Regions from separate parts of the Candidatus Accumulibacter phosphatis genome, predicted to be linked through region 1. Evidence: riboswitches for the same ligand, from Rfam matches in the RefSeq annotation. Region 1 holds a riboswitch; the other holds the start of a gene.

Region 1 (7,892 bases):
TCGTCTAGGAGTGTCATCTACCCCAGTTCGCCCTGCATGGATATTTCGGGCGGAAGTCGCCGCGAAGTGAGGTTCCCTGTTTCGCCGGCGCTGCTGGGCCTTGGCCTCGCCGGTATCGGTCTCACCCGTCGGCGCAGCCAGACGGCCTGACCGGTCTTGCGCATTCTGAAGTAAAAGGGGAGGAGTGGAGGAGGCGGCACCTTCGGGTGCCGCCTTTTTCTATGGTCGGGCTCCCGCCGCTGACTGGCCGCCTTCCAGCACCGCCAGCAGTTCGGCACAACTGCGCGGTCGCTGCTCCCTCGACAGCAGGCCGCGCGCCGTCAGCCCATGCTGCAGGGGAATGACCGCCGGCAACGGCAGACCCTGCGCCGACAACTCGCCGGCGTACTCCGCGAGATGCACGGCGTCGAGAGAGGCCGTGCAACTGCCGGCGCGCATCAGGTGGATCTGGTCGGCCCAGCGGTACGCGAAGTCGATGTCGTGCGTGGCCAACAGAAGCGTGATGCCGCGCGCGTGCAGTCCATCGAGCACCGCCAGCAGCTCTTCCTGCATGCGGTAGTCGAGGCCGGCCATCGGTTCGTCGAGCACCAGCAGTTCGGGTTCCATGGCCAGTACGCCGGCTATGCAGACGCGCTTCTTCTGGCCAAAGCTCAGGTGGTGTACAGCCTTGTCGGCAAAGGCTGACATGCCAACGGCGTGCAGCGCCGCTGCCACCCGGTCGCGTACCGTCGTGCTGTCCAGGCCAAGGTTGCAGGGACCGAAGGAAACGTCCTCCAGAACGCTGGCGGAAAACAACTGGCGGTCGGGGTTCTGGAAGACCATGCCGACCTTGCTGCGCAAGCGACGCAATCCGCCGCGGCTGTAATCGATGGCCTGCCCGGCGTAGCGGACCGCGCCGGCCTGTGGTCGCAGCAGCCCGTTGGTGTGTTGGAAGACGGTGGTCTTGCCCGAACCGTTGGCGCCGATCAAAGCATTGCGGCTGCCGCGCATGATCGACAGCGAACAGTCGGCGAGCCCGACGCTGCCATCGGGGTAAGAGAAACCGACCTGCTCGAGGGCGAGCAGCGCTTCCGTCGTCCGGCCAGCGATCGCCAACGTCATCGAAGTCCAAGCGCCAAAGCAATCAGGCCGCTGCCGGCCGTGGCTGCAATGCCGACGGCGCGCGCCGTTTGCTCGAAATGCGGCTCCATGAAACGCAGCGGCCCATCGTTGTTGCGTGCCTGTGCGGCGACATGCAGGGCGTGCGCGCGCTCCCAGACCTGCAGCGTGAGATTCGCCGCCAGTCCGCCGAGCGAGCGCATGGCGAGACGTGGCGTCGCATAGCCGAGGCGCGCCGACTGTGCCGTCAGGGTGTCATGAACCGCCTCCGAGAAAACGAACAGCATGCGGTAGCAGAGCACCATGATCTCGAGCAGGGTTTCCGGTGCTTTCAGGCGGCGGAGGAGGGCGACCAGGTCGATCAGCGGTGTCGTCAGGGCCAGGAAGAGCAGGGCGGCCAGCGCCGCGAGCGAACGTGCGCCGACCGCCGCCAGTTTGCCGAGACCGTCCGGCGCGAACTGGAGGCCGATGGCCCCGGTCGCGGCGTTCAGGTCGAGCGAAAAGGCCAGCGAGATACAGCCGAGAGCGAGAAAGGCCAGCGCCGGCAGGGCCACCCGCAGGTAGTGGCCGGGGGAGACGCCGGCGCCGGCGATGGTCGAGAGCGCAACCAGGGCGGCGACGAGGAGGGCTGTTTCCGGCCTGGCCGCGGCAAACGCGGCGACGAAGCCGCACAGCGAGAACAGGCCCTTGGCCGCCGGAGCCGCCTTGCGCCAGCGGTTGGCGTAGGCGCATTGTTCGATCAGCACGCTCTGTCGCCGGCGTCCGCCTCCTGGCGCTTTCCGGCTTCGCGCCGCATCTTCTCGCGGGTCACCGAAACGCCGAGATAATAGCCGATGAAGCCGGCTCCGAGGGCGGCCTGCAAGGCGAACAGGAGCGACGCCACTTCACCGCTGGCGGGTTCCATCAGCGGCTCGAACCACGGCTGGTAGCTGGGGGCGATCTGGCCGATCAGCGCCATGGCCTTGTCGTCGGCGCCGGTGAAGATCTCGATCGGCTTGCCGTCCGCGCCCGCCTCGGGCCTTTGCACCTGACACAGCGGCAGGGCGGTGAGCAGCACGACGGCGACTAGGAGCAAGAGGTTCTGATGGCGTTTCACGCGCGCACCTCGCTGCTGCCGATGACCTTCATGTCCTGCAGTTCGCGCGGGTTGAAACGCGCCAGGGCATTGAAGATGACGACCGTCAACAGACCCTCGCTGATGGCCAGCGGGATCTGGGTGATCGCGAAAATGCCCGCGAACTTGACGAAGGAGGCGGCGAAGCCGCCGACCGGGTCAGGGAAAGCCCAGGCCAGTTGCAGCGAGGTGGTCACGTAGGTCAGCAGGTCGGCCAGACTGGCGGCGAGGAAGACGCTGACGGCAAACGAGCACTTCAGGCCACGCGCCAGGCGGAAGACGGCAGCGGCGGCAAACGGGCCGACGATCGCCATCGAGAACAGGTTGGCGCCGAGAGTGGTGAGTCCGCCATGGGCGAGGAGCAGTGCCTGGAAGAGGAGCACGACGGCACCGATGGGCGCCATGATGACCGGGCCGAAGAGGATCGCGCCGAGCCCGGTGCCGGTCGGGTGCGAGCAACTGCCGGTCACCGAGGGTAGTTTGAGTGCCGATAGAACGAAGGCGAAAGCCGCCGCCACACCGAGCAGCATGCGTTGCTCGGGCTGCTCGTGGACCCTTTGCCTGACGGCGCGCAGGCCGTAGATGACGAAGGGTGCCGACGCCAGCGTCCAGCCGACGGCATGTTCGATGGGCAAGAAGCCTTCCATGATGTGCATGACCATCCTCCTCTGCGCGAAAGGCAGGAAGCACCATCGTGAGGCGAGGATCGGAAGACGGACCGCCTGCAAAGCAACCGCTGCGGCTGATCAACGGAACCGTTCCCGTCACCCCGGGGATTGGCACTGCCTGTGGTTCAGGCCGGTCTTCTGGCTCGCCTTCCTTCTCCTTTGCCGACCTTCCCGCGTCAATCACGCAGTGGCATGAGGCAAACTCGTCGGGCATACAGCAGCGGGGGCTGCGCCGGACTGGCACGATTCGTGGAATCGTACGGTCACCGGCTTCCCGTTTCACCTGCCGCACGGTTGTGCGGCATGGCACCTGAACCAAGCGAAGTATACGTGAAGCGCGTGCCAGGCCCAAGCGTTCGCGCGAATGTTCGCGGATGTCGAGGCGACGCGCGGCGCCGGCGATTCAGCCGGGGAGGGTGCGCAGACTTGGGTATACTGTCGCCCTTGCCGTACCTGACCCCGGCATGGCGCCGCCGCACGTTGGTGATGTATCTGCGGCGGTGGCCTGCCATGCTGATATCGTTCTCGTCACAGGAAACAAAAATGAAGAAGAAAACTGCAGTTCTGTCGATCGTCCTGTTGTCCGCTGCGCTGCTCGCAGCCTGCGGCAAGAAGGAGAATCCTGCTGAAGGCAAAGCGGCGACAGTGCCGGCGCCGGTTGCCGCCATTGTCGTCGGTCTGGACGACAACTTTCCGCCGATGGGCTTCCGCGACGAAAAGAACACGCTCGTCGGCTTCGACATCGATCTGGCCGGCGAGGCCGGCAAGCGGCTCGGCGCTGAAGTGAAGTTCAAGCCGATCGACTGGAATGCCAAGGAAGCCGAGCTGAACAGCAAGCGCGTCGACGTGCTGTGGAACGGTCTGACGATCACCGAGGCGCGCAAGGAGAAGATCCTGTTCACCACGCCCTATCTGGAAAACCGCCAGATCATCGTCGTCACCGACAAGTCGCCGGTCAAGACCAAGGCCGACCTCGCCGGCAAGGTGGTCGGCGTGCAGGACGGCAGCAGCGCCATCGAGGCTGTCGAGAAGGACGCGGCCACGGCCAAGTCACTCAAGGAACTCAAGAAGTTCGGCGACAACGTCACCGCACTGATGGATCTGGGAGCTGGTCGACTCGATGCGCTGGTCGTCGACGAGGTCGTCGGCCGCTACTACACGACCAAGAAGCCCGGTGAGTACCGTGTTCTCGACGAGAACTTCGGCACCGAGGACTACGGCGTCGGCACCCGCAAGGACGACACCGAACTGATGGCGAAACTGCAGAAAACGCTCGACGAGATGAAGAAGGATGGTTCGGCCGCCGCCATTTCGACTAAGTGGTTCGGCAAGGACATCATCAAGAAGTAACGGTGCATGGACTATGTGATCGAGATCATGGCCCCCCTGATCGAGGGTACGGGGGTCACGCTGCAGGTTTTTCTCATCAGCTTCGTCCTCGCCGTACCGCTCGGTCTGGTCCTGGCCCTCGTCAGGATTTCGCGCTTCGTCGTGCTGAGCGGCCTGGTCAATGGCTACATCTGGCTGATGCGTGGCACGCCGCTGATGCTGCAGATGCTGTTCATCTATTTTGCGTTGCCCTTCGTGCCGGTGATCGGCGTCCGCCTGCCGGACTTTCCGGCGGCCATCGTCGCCTTCGTGCTCAACTACGCGGCGTACTTTGCCGAGATCTTTCGCGCCGGCATCCAGTCGATTGATCGGGGCCAGTACGAAGGTGCGCGTGTCCTCGGGCTCAGCTATCCGCAAACGATGCGGCGCATCGTCCTGCCGCAAGTGCTCAAGCGCATCCTGCCGCCGATGAGCAACGAGACGATCACCCTGGTCAAGGACACGTCACTGATCTACGTGCTGGCGATGAACGACCTGCTGCGCGCCGCGCGCGGAATCGTCCAGCGTGACTTCACGACGACGCCCTTTGTTGTCGCCGCGGCTTTCTACCTGGTGATGACGCTGGTCCTGACGCTGGGCTTCCAGCATCTGGAGAGGAAGTATGCCGTCTACGATGGCTAGCCCGATGATCCATGCGCGCGATGTGCACAAGCGCTTCGCCGCCGTCGAAGTGCTCAAGGGCGTTTCGCTGGCGGTTGGCAAGGGCGAGGTGGTTGCCGTCATCGGCCCGTCGGGATCGGGCAAGAGCACCTTCCTGCGTTGCCTCAACCATCTCGAGACGATCAACCGCGGCAGCATCGACATCGAGGGCGAAACGCTGGTCGCCACCGGTGCCGATGGCGTTTGCCGCTATTCGCCCGACGCCGATATCCGGCGCATCTGCCGCAAAATGGGAATGGTCTTTCAGCACTTCAACCTGTTTCCGCATCTGACGGTACTGCAGAACATCATCGAGGCGCCGATCACCGTCAAGGGCTTGCGGCGTGACGAGATCCTCCCGAAAGCCGAGACGCTGCTGCGCAAGGTGGGCCTGCTCGACAAGCAGGCGAGTTATCCCTCGCGGCTCTCCGGCGGCCAGAAGCAGCGCGTCGCCATCGCGCGGGCACTGGCCATGGAGCCGGACATCATGCTGTTCGACGAGCCAACCTCGGCGCTCGACCCGGAACTCACCGGCGAAGTGCTGCGCACCATCCGCGAACTGGCCGAAGAGCACATGACGATGCTGGTGGTGACGCACGAAATGGCCTTTGCCCGCGAAGTGGCGAGCCGCGTCGTCTTCATGGATGGGGGCGAGATCCTCGAGGCGCGTTCGGCAAAGGAATTGTTTGCCGCCCCCGAACACCCGCGTACGCGCGCGTTCCTCGAGAACATGTTGTAGCGGGCACCCAGCCACGTCCGCCGATGTCTGGCCGGGGGCGGTCTGAGGTAGCGCCCATTGGCCGCGCGGCGCCGCGAGCAGCGGTCTCCCCCGCACGCCAGCGGCGCCCACTTCACGGCGCGTACAGGCGCGCCAGCAACTTGTCGAAGGCAGACCGGCGGTCGGGCGGCGTCGGCAGCACGATCCCCTGCTGTTGCAGGACGGTGATCAACTTGTCCGGTGTGACACCCGATTCGCCGACGATTTCCACGTGGCCGGCTGCTACCTCGACATCGGTCGTGTCGGGTGCCTCGGTGACCGGCGGATAACGCTGTTCGGCAAGGCTGAAGATGTAGTCGTCCTTGAGGCACTGGCCTGCCGCATCGCGACGGCGACACGTGTTGCGTTCGTCGGTGACCACCTTCAGATGGCTGCGCACCTGCGGCGCAAGCTGCCCGGGTTGGCGGATGAACGCCGACGCGTGCGTGATTTCGTACCAGTTGTCGCCACTGATCAGCCAGCACGCCAGGTCGTTGAGTCCCAGTGTTGCCAGGCGTAGTGCGGTGACGGCGCACATCCGGGCCGAGGCGATGCCGGCGAAAGGCGCCGACACGGTCACCAGCCGCAGGTCGAGGTCGGGCTTGCGCACCGGGTCCGGTCGGTCGGCGACCAGCGCCTTGCGGGCGATCAGCCCCCCCATGCTGTGACCGATGACCGTGATCTGCGGCGTCTCCAGGTGCCCGGCAAGCTGGTCGACGGTACGTGCCAACTGGCCGGAACTGAGCATCAGGCTGTCGCGGTCGTCGTAACCGAAACAGACGGTCTGCTGGCCATGGAAGGCAAGGACCTCGGCCAGCGAGCGGAAGCGGCCGGCGGAACCCCTGCAGCCATGTACCAGGACATTCACGGGCTGGTCCGGGGACAGGTAGAGCGTGCGGTCGGCAGCATCATGGCACGGACCCAGTCCGGGGACCTTGACGGCCACATGCGCCGCCGGCAGGCGGCCGGGGTCGGACAGACTGTCGCCGGCCAGGGGAGGGCTTGCAGCGCAGCCGGCGAGTGCCGCGGCAGCCATCAGCGGGAAGACGCTCTTCACCCTTTTCCTTATTCGCGAGAAGGTCATGCGATGATCGACGATTCGCGCCTGCGCGGTCAAGTACCAGCTTGCTGCCGAGGACAACAGCGGCTGAGCGAACACGGCCGCGTGTCCGTCGACAGGCCGGTCGCTCAGGAAGTCGCGAGCTTTTCGCGCAAGTCCTCGATGCGCCGGCGATTGACGCCAAAATCCTTGCGCCCGAGGCGCGATGCCGAGCGCACCTGGATCACGCCACTGCTCGCATCGAACCAGAACTCGACGTCGTCGACGAACTTCATGAATCGCGTTTCACAGCGCACGTAGAGATAGTCGGAACGGCTGTCGACAATGCTGACGCCCGGCTGCGCCTGCAGCAGGGCCTGCAGCCTGGCCATCGTCGTGGACGCATCGCCCCGCACGGCCAGCGGCGCGATATGGGCCTGCTCGCGCTGCGCATGGCCAGCCCACAGCAGTGCCTGGCTGCTCACACTGTTGGGAGTTTCCGACGGTGGTTTGAGCTTGCCTGCGCGCACTCCAAGGTCGCCCGGGGGCGAGCCGCGGAGCAGACCGACCTGCCCGGCGAGCAAGGCCAGCACGGCGATCGTCACGACGCCAATACCGATCCACCTGACGATCTGCATCCCATGCCTCCTTTGGCGATTGCACAACGAAACGAGCATGGAGTAGATGATAGGCCGAAAAGGCGGTGCCACGTGTTCCGCCGCAAGGGGCTTCGGTTCGGCGGTCAGTTTCGACGACAACGCAGCCGGCCGGCAATTATTGCCGCCCGGGGGACGCGCAAAGCGGCAAGCGCCTACGCGGTTTCGCCCCAGTCGCTGCTGCCGGCGCCCGCCAGGGTATGGCCCGGATGTTGCTTCCAGTTCTCGGGAGCCGCCGACCGTGCGGCGACCGCCAGACAACCCTGTGCCGGAGGCACGCCATGTCCCCATTCTCGGTTCTTTCCCTTGCCGGCAACCTGTTCGGCCTGGCATCAGCCACCTGGAAGGCCGCCGTGCCGGCCGAGGCCGACAGTTTTCAGGCGCTGCTCGCGGAACGCTTGCGCGGCTCGCCCGAGGATGCGACGACGGCACTGTTCGGCCAATCCGGGGCTGGTGGCCTGCCGTTCGCCGGCACACCCGGGGGCGCGGCGAGTCCGCTGCTCGCGCGGCTGGGCACCGGCGGAGGCGTTGC
Region 2 (7,892 bases), 2.2 Mb from region 1:
GACCGTAGCCCCCGAGGCGGTCGCGGTTGGCCGGGTCGTCGTAGCGATTGCCCACGAGTTGCCACTCGCCACGCAATTCCCAGTTACCGAACGTTCGCGTGAGGTAGCTGCTCATCTGCTGCTCGGCGCGACGCGCCAGGCGATTGCCGTTGTTTGGCCCATTCTCCTCGTTGCGCGGATCCAGAAAGTCGATGGCGACCCCCAACCCCCAGCCCGACAAACGCCCATCGTAGGTGAGCGTCGCGCCCCGCAACAAGGCCTTACTGACATTCACCGGCGCAAAAGTCGGTGGCCGGAATTCGATCAGGTCGGTGAGATCATTGTTGTAGAAGACGGCCCCAAAGCGATGGCTGGCGTGTTCCCAGTTGACGCCCACCTCGGCGTTCTTCGCTCTCTCCGGCTTCAGATCCGGGTTACCACCCGCGAAAAGGAAACTGGCGGGGAAGTACAGTTCGTTGAATGTCGGGGCGCGGAACGCCGTTCCGTAGGAGACGTGCGCACGCCACTCCGGCGTAAACTGGTAACCGTACGACGCAGAACCGGTGGTTTCACCACCGAACTGTGAGTTGTCGTCACGTCGCAGGTTGAACTGCAGGCGGTGCTGGTCGATGCGGCCGTTCCAGCCAGCCAGCAAGGAACGAATGGTCCGCTCGCTGACCGCATAGTCGGTCGTACCGGACACCTTCTGTTGGGTGTACTCGGCCGCCAGCAGCGCTTCGCCGACCGGCAACTTGATGTCATTCTGCCAGGACGCCTGATCCATGTCGGTGCGGAAGGAGGCACTTCTGACAGCGCCGGCATAGTCCCTGGCATCGTCCGTGCTGCGCCCGACACGCAGCGTGCTGGTCCACGTCGCATTCACGCGGTTGCGCGAACAAAGCGAGTAGGAACTGACGGTCTGGTCGCTGTTGTAGTTCGGCGCCGCACCGAGAGGGCCAAAGTCATTCGCGTCGTACTGGTTGGTACCCTGGCTGGCCAGCAGGTTCGCACCGATTTCCTGGTCCTTGGCCGGGCGAACGGCGAAGCTGGCACTCAAGTTCCTGTTGTAATAGCCATCGCGATCGGGGTTGTAATTGCTGTCCTGCTTGTTGTGAACCGTGCTGAAACCGCGTGTGTCGATGTAGCCGGCCTGCACGCTGTAGGAAACGAGATCCGTACCGCCCGACACGCCGACCGTGCTGTCGCTCGTCTGGTAGGAGCCATAGCCGGTGCTGGCGTTCACACGCGGCGGCCCCTCGCCGCGCCGGGTGAAGATCTGGATCACGCCGCCGATGGCATCGGCACCGTAGAGCGACGACGCCGGGCCGCGCAGGATTTCGATGCGCTCGATCTGGTCGAGCGGGATGCGCGAGAGCGCTGGGCTGCCGGTGGTCGCCGAGCCGACTCGTTGACCATCGATCAGCAGGATCGACTGATTGTTCGCCGCCCCACGAATGAAGACGCCGCTATTGCTCCCCGCACCGCCGTTCGCGATGTATTGAATTCCCGGTTGCCTTGCCAGCAGTTGTGCGAGCGAGGTTTCGCCGGCCTGCTCGATCTCCTCGCGCGTGATGACCGACACGTCACTCATCAACTCGTTGCTGCGTGTTGGCTGGCGAGTCGCGGTGACGACAATGGGATCAAGGGGCAGGTCAGCGGAGCTTGCCGCGGTCGACAAGAATACGGCGACAAGAGTGAGCAGTTTCGCGGCAGAATGTGCGCGCGCCTGGCTTGGATGCATGATGGGTTTCTCCCTGTTGCCGACGAGCGTCCCCGCAGGTCGGCGAGCAAAAATACGGAACTGCACAGGGATACCATCAACAGGCGCGAGCGCGCCGAGCGTTGCGTGTCCGCATCCCCGCGGCACCTCCGTCCATGTGTGCGAAGGCCGGTATCCGGGCTTGCAAGTCTTGACATGTCGCCTTCCCAGGCTTTCGCCCAGTGGCCTATCGACACGCCCACACTCGCTTACCGTTGCGGGGACAGCACAGGCATGATGTTGCATGAACACGCACCTGTTTCCCGTTTAACCGCTGCAGCAAAGCTGCATTGCGGCACCTTGCACGATCTCTCCCGCGACCCGAGGTCCGCGGAAGCGCGGAGTATAACCTCGCTTCGGACCAGACGCCTACGTGATTACGAGACAAAGCGCCGGTGCCGGCACAAACCACCTTGAGAACCGCCTCTTACGCCTTGACCGAACAAGCTTTTTGACTCTATAGTCTGGCCCATGCTTGATGAACTCAATGCGCTCGAGAGCCGGATCACCGAGGTCGTGTCACTTTGCCAGACGTTGCGCGCGGAGAATGACGGACTCCGCGAACGTCTCGCTGCCGCCGAAACCGACAAGAACCGCCTCACCGAGCGCATGGGAGCCGCTTTCGCCCGGCTGGAAGCGCTTGCCCTGCAACTGCCAGAGGCCAAGGCCTGAAGAATCCGCATCTGATGCCCAACGAAGCCAGCTTTCTCGACATCACCCTGCTCGGCAAGGAATACCGTGTTGCCTGCCCACCCGAGGAGCGCGCGGCCTTGCTCAACGCCGCCGCCTACGTCGATGGCAAGATGCGCGACATCGCCGAGAAGACCAGAAGCAATCTATCCGAGCGGATCGCCGTCATGGCCGCCCTGAATATTGCCCACGAGCACCTTCACCGGAATCAGGAAAGCCCCGAGCAGCATCAGAAAATTGAATCTGAAATAGGGCTGGACATCGACGACGTTCGGCGTAGAATTTCTTTCATGGAGGCGGAACTTGTGGCGGTGCTGAAGCCGCAGCAAACCGGGGAGTGACTGGAACGTAAAGTTCCTCCCAGCCTTCGAGAGAGTTCCCTGCGGTGTTTGTTAAGGTCATAGATTCCTTGGACCAATGCTTATTGGCATCGGTCGCCGACCATCGAAACTGCTGTTGTGTGTGCCCCACATGTCGGGCATACCTGATGCGGGAGGAAAGTGACCCAACTGAATCCAGGTTCAGGATGCCGGCCTGACGGCACTCGCGGGGACAAGGAAAAGGGAAGACGCGGAACTTCGGTTCCGCGTTTTTTTTTCGCTATCGTCGGCGTGCCCAGTCATCTGGCCCGCGGCTTCCTGCAGGGAATGCCCGCAGGCTTCCCGGCACCAATCACTGCGCTGACGGCGACCGCTCGCTGCGTGAGCGTCCCCTTCCGGCAGCCCTGACCGGGCCGGTGCATGGCCCCTGCGCCCGCCCGCCGCCAACCGCGGATCGTCGCCCGGCGAATCCCGCTCTCATATTTTTTCCGCTTGATTTGTATCAAGAAAAAGCTTCTGCGAGAGGCTTAGAGTGTCCGTCTGACGCAGGACTGTAACGGTCCGTGCCGGACGGTACCGGCACAGCAACCGGCCGACCTGTGCACAGGAGCGTCGCGAATTCATGAATATCTCCAGCGTACTGGTCAATGCCCGGCCCGAAGCGATTACCCGGGTCAAGGCAAGTCTCTGCGCGCTCGGTGGCGTCGAGGTGCATGTGGCAACCGAATCCGGGCAAATGATCGTGACCATCGAGGCCGACTCGACTCAAGCAGTGACCAAGCTTTTTGCGCAGATCAATGAGCAGCCGGGCGTGCTCTCGGCGTCCATGGTCTACCACCAGTTCGAACCCGATCCTGATGAGGAAGCATGAGATGAAATTGACTTTGACACGTCGTGACTTTATCAAGAGCCATGCGGTGGCTGCCGCCGCCAGTGTCGCCGGCATCAGCCTTCCCGGCTTTGCACAGGCGGCACCGGGAAAGGATGACGGCGTGCGTTGGGACAAGGGCGCCTGCCGTTACTGCGGCACCGGCTGCGGCGTCCTGGTGGGAACGAAGGATGGACGCATCGTAGCCACCCAGGGCGACCCCGACGCCCCGGTCAACAAGGGACTGAACTGCATCAAGGGCTATTTCCTGTCCAAGATTCAGTACGGCAAGGATCGCCTGACGACGCCGCTGCTGCGCATGAAGGATGGCAAGTTCGATAAGAACGGCGAGTTCACCCCGGTTTCCTGGGACCAGGCTTTCGACATCATGGCCGACAAGTGCAAGGCTGCACTCAAGAAGGGTGGTCCGCGCAACATCGCCATGTTCGGTTCCGGGCAGTGGACCATCTGGGAAGGATATGCCGCCGCGAAACTGATGAAGGCCGGTCTGCTGACCAACAACCTTGATCCGAACGCGCGCCACTGCATGGCGTCAGCGGTCGCCGGATTCATGCGCACCTTCGGCATCGACGAACCGATGGGCTGCTACGACGACATCGAGCACGCCGATGCCTTCGTGCTGTGGGGTTCGAACATGGCGGAAATGCATCCGATCCTATGGTCACGCGTCACCGATCGGCGACTCACCGGCAAGGACGTCAAGATCCACGTGCTGTCCACCTTCAGCCACCGCTCGACCGAACTCTCCGACAACGAACTGATCTTCAAGCCGCAGAGTGACTTGGCCATCCTCAACTACATCTGCAATTACATCATCCAGAACAACGCGGTGAATCAGGAATTCGTCGCTCGCAACGTCAACTTCAAGAAGGGCGTTACCGACATCGGTTACGGCCTGCGCGCAAATCATCCACTCGAGAAGGTGGCGATGAACAACGGCTACCCCGGCGAAGACGGCAAGCCAAAAGGCAATCCCGCCGCCGCGAGCCCGATGAGCTTGGACGAGTTCAAGACGTTTGTTGCCGAATACACACTCGACAAGACGCACGCGATCTCGGGGGTACCCAAAGACAAGCTGGAGGCGCTGGCGCAGGCTTACGCCAATCCCAAGACCCGAGTCACTTCCTTCTGGACCATGGGTTTCAACCAGCACACGCGCGGCACCTGGGTCAATAACATGATCTACAACGTGCATCTTCTGGTCGGCAAGATTTCCGAACCCGGCAACAGCCCGTTCTCGCTGACGGGTCAGCCATCCGCCTGCGGTACCGCTCGCGAAGTCGGCACCTTCTCGCACCGCTTGCCGGCCGACATGGTGGTGACCAATCCAAAACATCGGGAAGCCAGCGAGAAACTCTGGAAACTGCCACCCGGCACGATCCCGGACTGGATCGGCGCGCACGCAGTCGCGCAAAGCCGCCTGCTCAAGGACGGCAAGATCAACTTCTACTGGACGACGACAACCAACAACATGCAGGCCGGGCCGAACGTCAACGACGAAATCTTTCCTGGCTGGCGCAATCCTGACAACTTTATCGTCGTATCCGACGCCTACCCGACCGTCTCGGCAATGTCGGCCGATCTGGTTCTGCCGGCCGCGATGTGGATGGAAAAGGAAGGAGCGTTCGGCAACGCCGAGCGGCGCACGCAATTCTGGCGTCAACAGGTCAAGGCGCCTGGTCAGGCGAGATCGGACCTGTGGCAGTACATCGAGTTCTCGAAGCGCTTCAAGACCGACGAAGTGTGGCCGGCGGCGCTGCTGGACAAGAATCCGGAGTACAAGGGCAAGACACTGTACGACGTGCTCTACGCCAATGGCCAGGTCAACAAGTTCCCGCTCAGCCAGACCTACAAGGGTTTCGACAACGACGAATCGAAGGCGGTCGGCTTCTATCTGCAAAAGGGACTGTTCGAGGAGTACGCGGCTTTCGGTCGCGGCCACGCCCATGATCTGGCCGAGTTTGACACCTACCACAAGGCGCGCGGCTTGCGCTGGCCGGTGGTCGACGGCAAGGAAACGCTGTGGCGCTTCCGCGAAGGCTACGACCCCTACGTCAAGAAGGGTGAGGGGGTCAGATTCTATGGCCACCCGGACGGCAAGGCGGTGATCTTCGCCCTGCCCTACCAACCGGCCGCCGAAATGCCCGACAAGGACTACGATCTGTGGCTATGCACTGGACGTGTGCTCGAACACTGGCATACCGGCTCAATGACCCGACGCGTCCCCGAACTGTACAAGGCGATGCCTGACTCCTGGATGTACATGCATCCTGATGACGCGAAGAAGCGTGGACTGCAGCGTGGCGATGTCGCCAAGGTGGCCAGCCGGCGCGGCGAGATTCAGTTGCGTGTCGAAACACGCGGGCGCAACAAGCCACCGGTCGGGCTCGTTTTCGTGCCCTTCTTTGACGAACATCGCCTGGTCAACAAACTGACGCTTGACGCCACCTGCCCGATCTCGAAGGAAACCGACTTCAAGAAATGCGCGTGCAAGGTGATCAAGGCCTGATCGACCCGCCCAGAACAATCAGGGAGTGCCTAGGCGGGCAGCGCATCGCCCGCCCCGGGCTGACCACCTGCTTCGGCCACCTCACGCGATGCCCACGCCAGGAACCACCGCCAGCCAGGCGACGCCCCGCGCCCTGAAAGGCCCGGCACGGCGTCAGTTCGTTCTCGATTCCGCCCGCCTGCTTTGCGGCGTCGGATTACTTGGCCTGGGGCTGGCGGCCTACACCAAGCAGGCGAAGGCCCGGCCGCCGTTGGCGATTCGCCCACCCGGGGCAGGCGCCGAAGGCGATTTCCTCGGCGCCTGCATCCGCTGCGGCATGTGCGTGCGCGACTGCCCTTACAGTATTCTGGATCTGGCCCGACCGGAATCGCCGGTCGCCACGGGCACACCCTACTTTACGGCACGCAGCGGACCCTGCGAGATGTGCGAGGACATTCCCTGCATCAAGGCCTGCCCGACCGGCGCCCTCGACCATGCCCTGACCGACATCAACCAATCTCGGATGGGCCTCGCCGTATTGTCGGATCAGGAAACCTGCCTGAACTTCCTCGGTATGCGTTGCGACGTGTGTTACCGCGTCTGCCCGGTGATCGACAAGGCGATCACACTCGATCTACGCCCGAACACCCGCACCGGCCGCCACACGATGTTCATTCCGACGGTGCACTCCGAGCATTGCACCGGCTGCGGCAAGTGCGAGAACGCTTGCGTCACCGACGAGGCATCGATCCGGGTACTGCCGGCAAAACTGGCCAAGGGCGCGCTCGGCGAGCACTACCGCCTCGGTTGGGAAGAGAAGACCAAGGCTGGCGGGCACTCGCTGGTCGAAGACCAGGGCCTCGTGGATCTACCGGACCGCCTGCCCGAGGGAGTCAAACTGGAAGGACACTTCGATCCAGGTAGCAGCCCGCCGCTGCCCAGCCTGCCACCCGGGTTGGGTGGCGAACCAACCGCACAGGGCGACAGCGCGTTACGCAAACCGGGGACTGAGCAGGGCAAGCGCCTGTCCAGCAAGGACGCGCGATGAACAACAAGCGTATCGGCGCCGAAGCAGTTGCCGCCAAGGGGTGGCTGGCTGCGCACAGGTGGTTGCTGGCACGCCGGGCCAGTCAGTTGTCGCTCCTCGCCTTATTTCTCCTGGGGCCGCTCGCCGGCTTGTGGATCGTCAAGGGCAACCTTGCGTACAGCCTGACGCTCGAGACGCTGCCCCTGAGCGATCCGTATGTCGTCCTGCAGGCGCTCGTTGCCGGACATGTGCCCGCGAGGCTCGGACTGATCGGCGCCCTGATCGTTACCGTCTTCTACTTTCTCGTTGGCGGTCGCGCTTACTGTGCGTGGGTCTGCCCGGTCAATCTGGTCACCGACTTCGCCGGCTGGCTACGGTTGCGGCTTGGCATCAAAGGGAGCGCGCATGTCTCGCGCAGCAGTCGCTACGCGATACTGGCGATGACGCTGCTGCTGGCAGGGCTGAGCGGTACGATTGCCTGGGAACTGGTCAATCCGGTGTCGATGCTGCATCGTGGCCTGCTCTTCGGACTGGGGGCCGCGTCGGCAGTCGTACTGGCCGTCTTCGCCTTCGACCTGTTCGTGATGAGCCGCGGCTGGTGCGGGCATCTCTGCCCGGTCGGCGCCTTCTACAGCGTCCTCGGCAAATGGAGCCCGCTGCGCATCTCGGCGTCGAAACGCGCTGCCTGCAATGATTGCATGGATTGCTTCGAGGTCTGCCCCGAACCTCAAGTCATTCGC

The links. A riboswitch is a leader RNA that binds a small molecule or an ion and turns the genes downstream of it on or off. The one in region 1 is predicted to bind cobalamin.
Region 2: it holds a riboswitch for cobalamin, as region 1 does, so the genes downstream of both, CAP2UW1_RS19360 (TonB-dependent receptor domain-containing protein) here and CAP2UW1_RS10205 (energy-coupling factor ABC transporter permease) in region 1, are expected to answer to the same signal.

Annotation. Positions count from the first base shown of each region.
Region 1 is NC_013194.1:2,305,446-2,313,337, forward strand. It holds gene CAP2UW1_RS10190 (energy-coupling factor ABC transporter ATP-binding protein) at 220-1,101, opposite strand; gene cbiQ (cobalt ECF transporter T component CbiQ) at 1,098-1,844, opposite strand; gene CAP2UW1_RS10200 (energy-coupling factor ABC transporter substrate-binding protein) at 1,838-2,194, opposite strand; gene CAP2UW1_RS10205 (energy-coupling factor ABC transporter permease) at 2,191-2,868, opposite strand; cobalamin riboswitch at 2,992-3,209, opposite strand; gene CAP2UW1_RS10210 (amino acid ABC transporter substrate-binding protein) at 3,424-4,230, shown strand; gene CAP2UW1_RS10215 (amino acid ABC transporter permease) at 4,237-4,890, shown strand; gene CAP2UW1_RS10220 (amino acid ABC transporter ATP-binding protein) at 4,871-5,647, shown strand; gene CAP2UW1_RS10225 (esterase/lipase family protein) at 5,760-6,824, opposite strand; gene CAP2UW1_RS10230 (DUF1499 domain-containing protein) at 6,854-7,342, opposite strand; gene CAP2UW1_RS10235 (hypothetical protein) at 7,642-7,892, shown strand, end outside.
Region 2 is NC_013194.1:4,463,608-4,471,499, forward strand. It holds gene CAP2UW1_RS19360 (TonB-dependent receptor domain-containing protein) at 1-1,720, opposite strand, end outside; cobalamin riboswitch at 1,849-2,053, opposite strand; gene CAP2UW1_RS19365 (hypothetical protein) at 2,210-2,410, shown strand; gene CAP2UW1_RS19370 (cell division protein ZapA) at 2,425-2,769, shown strand; RNA gene ssrS (6S RNA) at 2,803-2,985, shown strand; gene CAP2UW1_RS19375 (chaperone NapD) at 3,371-3,619, shown strand; gene napA (nitrate reductase catalytic subunit NapA) at 3,621-6,146, shown strand; gene napG (ferredoxin-type protein NapG) at 6,235-7,173, shown strand; gene napH (quinol dehydrogenase ferredoxin subunit NapH) at 7,170-7,892, shown strand, end outside.